2 regions of the Streptomyces sp. 2P-4 genome follow, and region 1 is predicted to be linked to the other one. Evidence: riboswitches for the same ligand, from Rfam matches in the RefSeq annotation. Region 1 holds a riboswitch; the other holds the start of a gene.
What was found. Region 1 has a riboswitch for cyclic di-AMP ahead of MUK52_RS07505 (M23 family metallopeptidase). Riboswitches for the same ligand answer to the same signal wherever they lie in the genome.

Region 2: another riboswitch for cyclic di-AMP. It lies ahead of MUK52_RS19235 (LysM peptidoglycan-binding domain-containing protein); the one in region 1 lies ahead of MUK52_RS07505 (M23 family metallopeptidase).

Annotation. Positions count from the first base shown of each region.
Region 1 is NZ_CP095011.1:1,808,950-1,812,661, forward strand. Features, by position in the region: gene MUK52_RS07500 (GntR family transcriptional regulator) at 1-660, opposite strand, end outside; gene MUK52_RS07505 (M23 family metallopeptidase) at 875-1,669, opposite strand; cyclic di-AMP (ydaO/yuaA leader) riboswitch at 1,682-1,839, opposite strand; gene MUK52_RS07510 (M16 family metallopeptidase) at 2,029-3,396, opposite strand; gene MUK52_RS07515 (M16 family metallopeptidase) at 3,417-3,712, opposite strand, start outside.
Region 2 is NZ_CP095011.1:4,348,168-4,351,879, reverse strand. Features, by position in the region: gene eno (phosphopyruvate hydratase) at 1-242, opposite strand, end outside; gene MUK52_RS19235 (LysM peptidoglycan-binding domain-containing protein) at 525-1,235, opposite strand; cyclic di-AMP (ydaO/yuaA leader) riboswitch at 1,238-1,404, opposite strand; gene MUK52_RS19230 (LysM peptidoglycan-binding domain-containing protein) at 1,688-2,746, opposite strand; gene MUK52_RS19225 (cytochrome P450 family protein) at 2,849-3,712, opposite strand, start outside.

The sequences.
Region 1 (3,712 bases):
GGAGCGGCCCGCCGTGTTTACGGCAGGTTGCGAAGTCCTCACGCGCAGCCGGTAGGCGCCCGCGGTGCGTTCGGCGTGGCCGGCGGTCAGCGCCCGCGCCCGCTCGGCGTCGCCCCGGGCCACCGCGTCGGTGATCGCTCCGTGCTCCGCCCAGCACTCCACGGGCCGCTCCGGCGCCTGCACGGCGTACATCCAGGCGACCTTGTGGCGCATCTGCGTGAGGAGGGCGATCAGCCCGGGGCTGGCGGAGGCCTGGGAGAGGGTCTCGTGGAACCAGCTGCCCAGCGCCCGCAGGTCCTCCCCCTGACCTCCCCTGGCCCGCTCCTGGCCGAGCCTGACCAGGCCGCGCAGCACCTTCAGATGACCCTCGGTGCGCCGCCGCGCGGCCCTGGCGGCCGCGAGCGGCTCCAGCAGCATCCGCATCTCCAGGAGGTCGGCGGCCTCCTGCTCGGTCGGCTCGGCGACGCAGGCGCCCGCATGCCGCCGGCTGGTGACGAAGCCCTCCGACTCCAGGGTCCGCAGCGCCTCGCGGACCGGGACGCGCGAGACGCCGTACCGGCGGGCCAGCTGCTCCTCGGTGAGCCTGGCGCCCGGTTCCAACGCCCCGGAGACGATGTCGTCGCGGATCGCAGTGCATACCGCGTGCGCGGGAATACGCAAGACCGGACCTCCGCCCTGTTTTTCCGATTGCCGGCACCGATGCCGCGGCCGTGTGGATCGTACGGAAACTCTATGGCAATTCCCGCCGGTTTCCGAGGGCGGCAGGAAATCGGTGGCATTTCGGCCGGTGTGCGGCGGCCGGAAATGGGTGGGCGGGCAGCGCGAAGGCCCCGGCTCGGTGAGCCGGGGCCTTCGGATCAGGCTGCTGCGGGGGTCAGAGGCTGACGCCGTGGCTGCGCAGGTAGGCGATCGGGTCGATGTCCGAGCCGTAGTTGGCGCCGGTGCGGGCCTCGAAGTGCAGGTGCGGGCCGCTGGAGTTGCCGGTGGAGCCGGAGAGGCCGATCTGCTGGCCCGGGGTGACCTGCTGGCCGACCGAGACGCTCAGCGAGTTGAGGTGGCCGTACTGGGTGTAGGTGCCGTCGGCGTGCCGGATCACGACGTTGTTGCCGTAGGCGCCGCCCCAGCCGGCCTCGACGACGGTGCCGACGCCGACGGCGCGGACGACGGAGCCCTCGTTGGCGTGGAAGTCGATCCCGGTGTGGCTGCCGGAGGACCACATGCCGCCGCCGGCGCGGTACTGGGTGCTGACGTAGGAGCCGGCGAGCGGGGAGACGAAGGTGTTGAGGCGCTTGCGCTCCTCCTCGCGGGCGGCGCGCTCGGCGGCCTCGCGCTCGGCCTTCGCCTTCTCCTCGGCCTTCTGCCTGGCCTCGGCGGCGCGCGCCTTGGCGTCGGCCTCGGCCTGCGCCTTCAGGGCGGCGGCCTCGGCGGCGGCCCGCTGGGCGTCGGCCTGGGCCTCGACCTGGCCCGCGACGTCCTCGGCGGTGACGACCGCGTTCAGACCGGTGTCCTCCATGGAGGGGCCCTTGTCCGTCGCGGCGAAGGCCGGGGCCGCGAGGGTGCCCACCACGCCGGTGGTGGCGAGGGCGGCGACGCCGGCGTATCCGGCGGTCTTGCGGCTCAGACGGCTGGAACCACGGTGCTTGCCGGCGGCACGGCTGCCAAAGGCCATGGAGAGGCTGATCCTTTCCTTCCCTCTCGCCTACCGGGTTAGCTGACGGGTTCGGAGCAGGAAGGTCTCCTACGGGCACCTCTTGCGAGGCGGCCCGATTCACCCCAAGGGACGTGTGGGTCCCCGGCTCCCCAGGCTCGCGCCGGACGGGGACTCGGCGATCGCTGCCCGGTGCCGCGGGTGCGGCGCGTATCAACTGACGGACAGCACGGCCGACGCTAGGCGGATCATCAGTCAATCACCAAATGGTCACGGCCTTTTGTTGCGCACGCCACACCGCATACGGGCAACCTCCGCAGCAAAACCGGACACAAAGGGCCCCGGCGGACAAGCCGCCGGGGCCCTCGGGGAGTTGCCGGTCAGTTGCCGACGACGGTCACCTCTCCGATTCCCAACGCGCGCACCGGGCCCTCGATCTGGGCGGCGTCGCCGACGAGCACGGTGACCAGCCGGTCCACCGGGAAGGCCTGCACGACGGCCGTGGTGGCCTCCACGGTGCCCGTCTCAGCCAGCCGCGCGTACAGCTGCGCCTGGTAGTCGTCCGGGAGTTCCTGCTCGACCTGGTCGGCGAGGGTGCCGGCGACCGCCGCGGCCGTCTCGAACTTCAGCGGGGCCACGCCCACCAGATTCTGCACGGCGACGTCCCGCTCGGCGTCCGTCAGACCGCCCTCGGCGAGGGTCCGCAGCACCTTCCAGAGGTCCTCCAGCGCCGGACCGGTGTGGGGGGTGTCCACGGACCCGCTGATGGCGAGCATCGAGGCGCCCCGCCCGTCGGCGGTGGAGCGCAGAACCTGGCCGAAGGCGCGCACGCCGTACGTGTACCCCTTCTCCTCGCGCAGCACCTTGTCCAGGCGCGAGGTGAGGGTGCCGCCCAGGCAGTACGTGCCGAGGACCTGCGCGGCCCAGACCCGGTCGTGCCGGTCGGGGCCGGTTCGGCCGATCAGCAGCTGGGTCTGGACGGCGCCGGGCCGGTCGACGATGACGACGCGGCCGGTGTCGTCGGACTCGACCGGGGGCACGGGTCGGGCCTGGCCCGCGTTGCCCGTCCAGGCGCCCAGGGTGTCGGCCAGGAGCGCGTCCAGGTCGATGCCGGCCAGGTCGCCGACGATCACCGCGGTGGCCGTCGCGGGGCGCACGTGCGCCTCGTAGAAGGCGCGCACGGCGGCGGAGTCGATCCGGGCGACGGTCTCCTCGGTGCCCTGGCGGGGCCGGGACATGCGCAGGGAGGCCGGGAAGAGCTGCCGGTAGAGCTCCTTGGCGGCGCGGCGCTGCGGGTTGGCCAGCTCGTGCGGGATCTCGTCCAGGCGGTTGCGGACGAGTCGGTCGACCTCGCTGTCGGCGAACGCCGGCGCGCGCAGCGCCTCGGCGAGCAGGCCGAGGGCCTTGGCCAGCCGCGAGGCGGGGACCTCCAGGGAGACGCGCAGGCCGGGGTGGTCGGCGTGCGCGTCGAGGGTGGCGCCGCAGCGCTCCAGCTCGGCGGCGAACTCCTCGGCGGAGTGCTTGTCGGTGCCCTCGGACAGGGCGCGGGCCATGATGGTGGCGACGCCGTCCAGCCCCTCCGGCTCGGCGTCCAGCGGTGCGGCGAGGTTCACCTCGACCGCGACGACCTGCTGGCCGGGCCGGTGGCAGCGCAGCACGGTCAGGCCGTTGGGCAGGGCGCTCCGCTCGGGGGCGGGGAACGCCCACGGCTTGGGCTGCCCGGCCGCGGGCCGCGGGTGGAAGGTCATCGTGACGGCTGCGGTATCGCTCACTGCTCCGCCCCCTCGTTCTCGTTCTCGTTCGCGTCGGAGTCGTCGGCGGCGAGGGGCTCGTAGACGAGCACCGCGCGGTTGTCGGGGCGCAGCCGGGCCGCGGCGACGGCCTGCACCTCCTCGGCGGTGACGTCGAGGACGCGCTGCACGGCGGTCAGCGCCAGCTGCGGGTCGCCGAAGAGGACCGCGAAGCGGCACAGTTCGTCGGCCCGGCCGGCGACGGTGCCCAGCCGGTCCAGCCACTCGCGCTCCAGCTGGGCCTGGGCGCGCTCCATCTCCTCGGCCGTGGGGC
Region 2 (3,712 bases), 2.5 Mb from region 1:
CCGACGAGCTCGGGGCCGATCTGCTCGATGACCGCGAGGACGGCCTTCTCGACGCCCTTGCCCATGTAGCGGTTCGGGTCGCCGTCGCGGAGCTCGATGGCCTCGAAGGCACCGGTGGAGGCGCCGGACGGAACGGCAGCACGGCCGGTGCTGCCGTCGTCGAGGCCCACCTCGACCTCGACCGTGGGGTTGCCTCGGGAGTCCAGGATTTCCCGGGCTACGACGACGTCGATGGACGGCACGAGCATCTCCTTCTGGGATGTGACGCTGGGTGTGCGGTGGCGTGTCGGACCGAAGGACCGGCCCTGCCGCCTAGAGCCTAACCGCAGCCGGGGGGTCGGCCCGCCGACCGCCCGGGTCGTGGGACGAAAAAGGGCCCGAATACCCCGCTTCCCGGACATACGCCCCCTGCTGACGGCGGCGTACGGGGGCGGGCACGCCACCGCCCGGCGCGAGGGGGGGTACGCGCCGGGCGGTGGGGATCAGGTGTTGCGGGAGCCCTCGGGTGAGGGTTCGCGCGGAGTTCAGGCGAGCTTCAGCTTCTGGCCGGGGAAGATCAGGTCGGCGTCGGAGACGATGTCCTTGTTGAGCTCGAAGAGCTTCTCCCAGCCGCCCTTGACGCCCTGGGCGTCGGCGATGGTGCCGAGGGTGTCGCCGGACTTCACCTCGTACGAGCCGTTGCCGGTCTTGACGACGGGGGCCTCGGCGCGCTCGGAGCGCGTGGTGGGGGCGGGCGTCTGCGCGCGCTGGGTCTGCTTCTTGACCTCGGTCTTCTGCGGCTGCGTCTTCTTGGTCTCGGTCTTCGGCGTCTGCTTGGGGGTCGTGTTGGTGGTCGACCCGCCGCCGGTGTACGAGGAGTTGGACAGGCCCTTGCCGCAGTGCGGCCAGGCGCCCTTGCCCTGGACCTTCAGGACCTTCTCGGCGATGGCTATCTGCTGCGCCTTGGTGGCCTGGTTGGCCTGCGCGGCGTACGCCTTGCCGCCGAAGCCGGCCCACGTGGAGGCGGAGAACTGGAGGCCGCCGTAGTAGCCGTTGCCGGTGTTGATGGACCAGTTGCCGCCGGACTCGCACTGGGCCACGCGGTCCCACTCGGACGCGGTGGCGGCGGAGGCGGTGCCGGCGGTCATCAGGGGGGCCGCGACCGCGACGCCGGCGACGCCGGCGAGCGTGACGATGCGGGTGGTCCGCTCGATGGCGGTGGCGCGGCGGTGCTTGCCCTTGCCCGAAAGCAGCATGGAGTTCTCCTCACCGACGCCTGCGAGGTGAGCTGTCGGGTTCGGGCGGATGAGTTGCCCGGTCGCGCACGTGGCGCGTCTTCACCCCAAGCCGGTCCGGACCGTCTTCGACGGCCTTTCGCGGCACCTACCTTGGTTCCCCCGCTCCTGCCTTCGGCGCTTGACGCGACGTGTTGTTCCCCCCGTCCGCCGGCAGGACTCGGCGATGCGGTCGAAGGGGCCCGCGGTGGCGGGCGATTCAGAAGGTAGACAGGTCCCTCCCCGAAGTTCAACGAGGGAAATCCGGGGAGGGAGGGCCCTACTTGCGCTCCCCCGAGGGGCATTTGCGCAGGTGAGGGCGGTTTTCACCCAAGGTCACGGACAGGACACGCCAGTTGACCGGAAGAGACGCATGTCTCATTTGAACGAACCGGACATTCAACACTTTCCGGGTGTCCGAAATGCCGTTGTTCTTAACCTATTTCCAGGTTCTGGCCGGGCTTGATGAGGTCGGCGTCCGAGCCGATGACCTGCTCGTTGGCCTGGTACAGCGCGCTCCAGCCGCCCTTGACGCCGGCGGCGTCCGCGATGGCGGCCAGGCTGTCGCCCTCCTTCACCGTGTACGAGGGCGCCGGCTCCTCGGCGGCGGGGGCGCCGCGGTGCTTCCCGGTGGCCGCCGTGGCGGCGGAGACGTCCGCCGGGTCGGTGGAGGCGCCCGGGGCCGGCGAGGCCGACGGGTCGGCGGGCGCCGCAGGGGAGCCCGGGGCGGCGGATTCGGGGGACCCGGAGGGCGCACCGGGCGCCGCGGGCGTCCCGGCGGTGTCGCCCGGCAGCGGGGTGCCCGGGGCGGTGGGGCTCGGCGTGGGGACCGCGGGGTCGGCGGGGTTCACGGGGCCCGGGGTGACCGTGGGGTCGCCCGGGAACACCGGCGGGAGCGTCGGCGACGGCGTCGCACCGTCCGGGTCGGGCATGACGGGCAGTCCGACGGAGGGGGCGAGCGGCCCGGGGGGCGGGGTCGCCGGGGCGGGGGTCGGCGCGCCGTAGTCGGTGGGCCGGTGGCCGTCCGCGACGGGGACCTGGTCGTCCGGGCGGACCGGGGAGGGGCCGACGGCCCGGTGGCTGCCCGCGGAGCCCGGGTCCACGTCCGCGGCGGGGCCGTCCTGGGTCAGCCCGGCCGCGGCCGCGCACTGCGCCCAGGCCTGGGCGCCGCTGGCGGCGAGCACGCGCTCGGCGACCGCGATCTGCTGGGAGCGGCTGGCGAGGTCGGGGCGCTCGGCGAACTCCAGGCCGCCGGCGTTCTTCCACTGCTCCTGCGTGAACGCCAGGCCGCCGTAGGAGCCGTTGCCCGTGTTGGCGCTCCACGTCCCGCCGCTCTCGCATTCGGCGACTTTGTCCCACGTCGCGGCTTCGGCCGCACTCGCGCCGGTGGCGGCGAGCAGCGGCATGGCCAGCGCGGAGCCGGTGACTCCGGCGGTGACGACGATGGCGGGTACCTGGCGGGGGCGTCTGTGGCGGCCGTTCCCGGAACGCATGTGATGCACCTTTCGCATAACGGCGTGGTAACGGCAGAACCTAGCGGCCTTCGAACGATTGTCACAAGTTGAGCAAGAAATTGATTTACCATCAGAAACCCTTCAGATGTTTCGGGGTGTGAAGCGGACGGGAAGGGTGCGCAGGCCACGCATGATCAGTCCGCCCCGCCATCTCAGGTCCGCAGGCGGAACTGCCAGTTCCAGATCGGGCAGACGCGTCAGCAAAGTCGCAAGCGCCGTCTGACCCTCCAGCCGGGCGAGCGGCGCGCCCAGGCAGTAGTGGATCCCGTGCCCGTACCCCAGGTGCTGGTTGTCGCTCCGCGAGAGGTCCAGGGTGTCCGGTTCGGCGAACCGCGCCGGGTCCCGGTCGGCCGCGGCCAGGACGACCAGCACGGGGTCGCCGACCGCGATCTCCTGCCCGCCGAGGACCAGCGGCCGGGTGGCGAACCGCCAGGTCGCCAGCTCCACCGGCCCGTCGTAGCGGAGCAGTTCCTCGACGCCGGTCTCCAACAGGTCCCGCTCGCCGGCGGCGAGGGAGGCCTGGAGGCGGGCCCGCTCGCCCGGGTTCATGAAGAGGGAGTGGACGCCGTTGCCGATGAGGTTGACGGTGGTCTCGAAGCCCGCGAAGAGGAGGATGAACGCCATCGCGGTGGCCTCGGCCTCCGTCAGGTGGTCGCCGTGGTCGCTCGCCCGGATCAGGTCGGAGATGAGGTCATTGCCGAGGTCATCCCTTTTGCGGTGGATGAGTTCGCCGAGATAGGCCCGCATCTGCTTCACGGAACGGGCCACCCCGCCCCGCGGCCCGCCGCCGTGCCGGATCATCATCCCGGCCCAGTCCCGGAAGTCGTCCTGGTCCTCCCGCGGGACGCCGAGCATCTCGCAGATGGCGTAGATGGGGAGCGGGAAGGCGAACTCGTGGATCAGGTCCGCCTCGCCGCGGCCCGCGAACGCGTCGATCAGATGGTC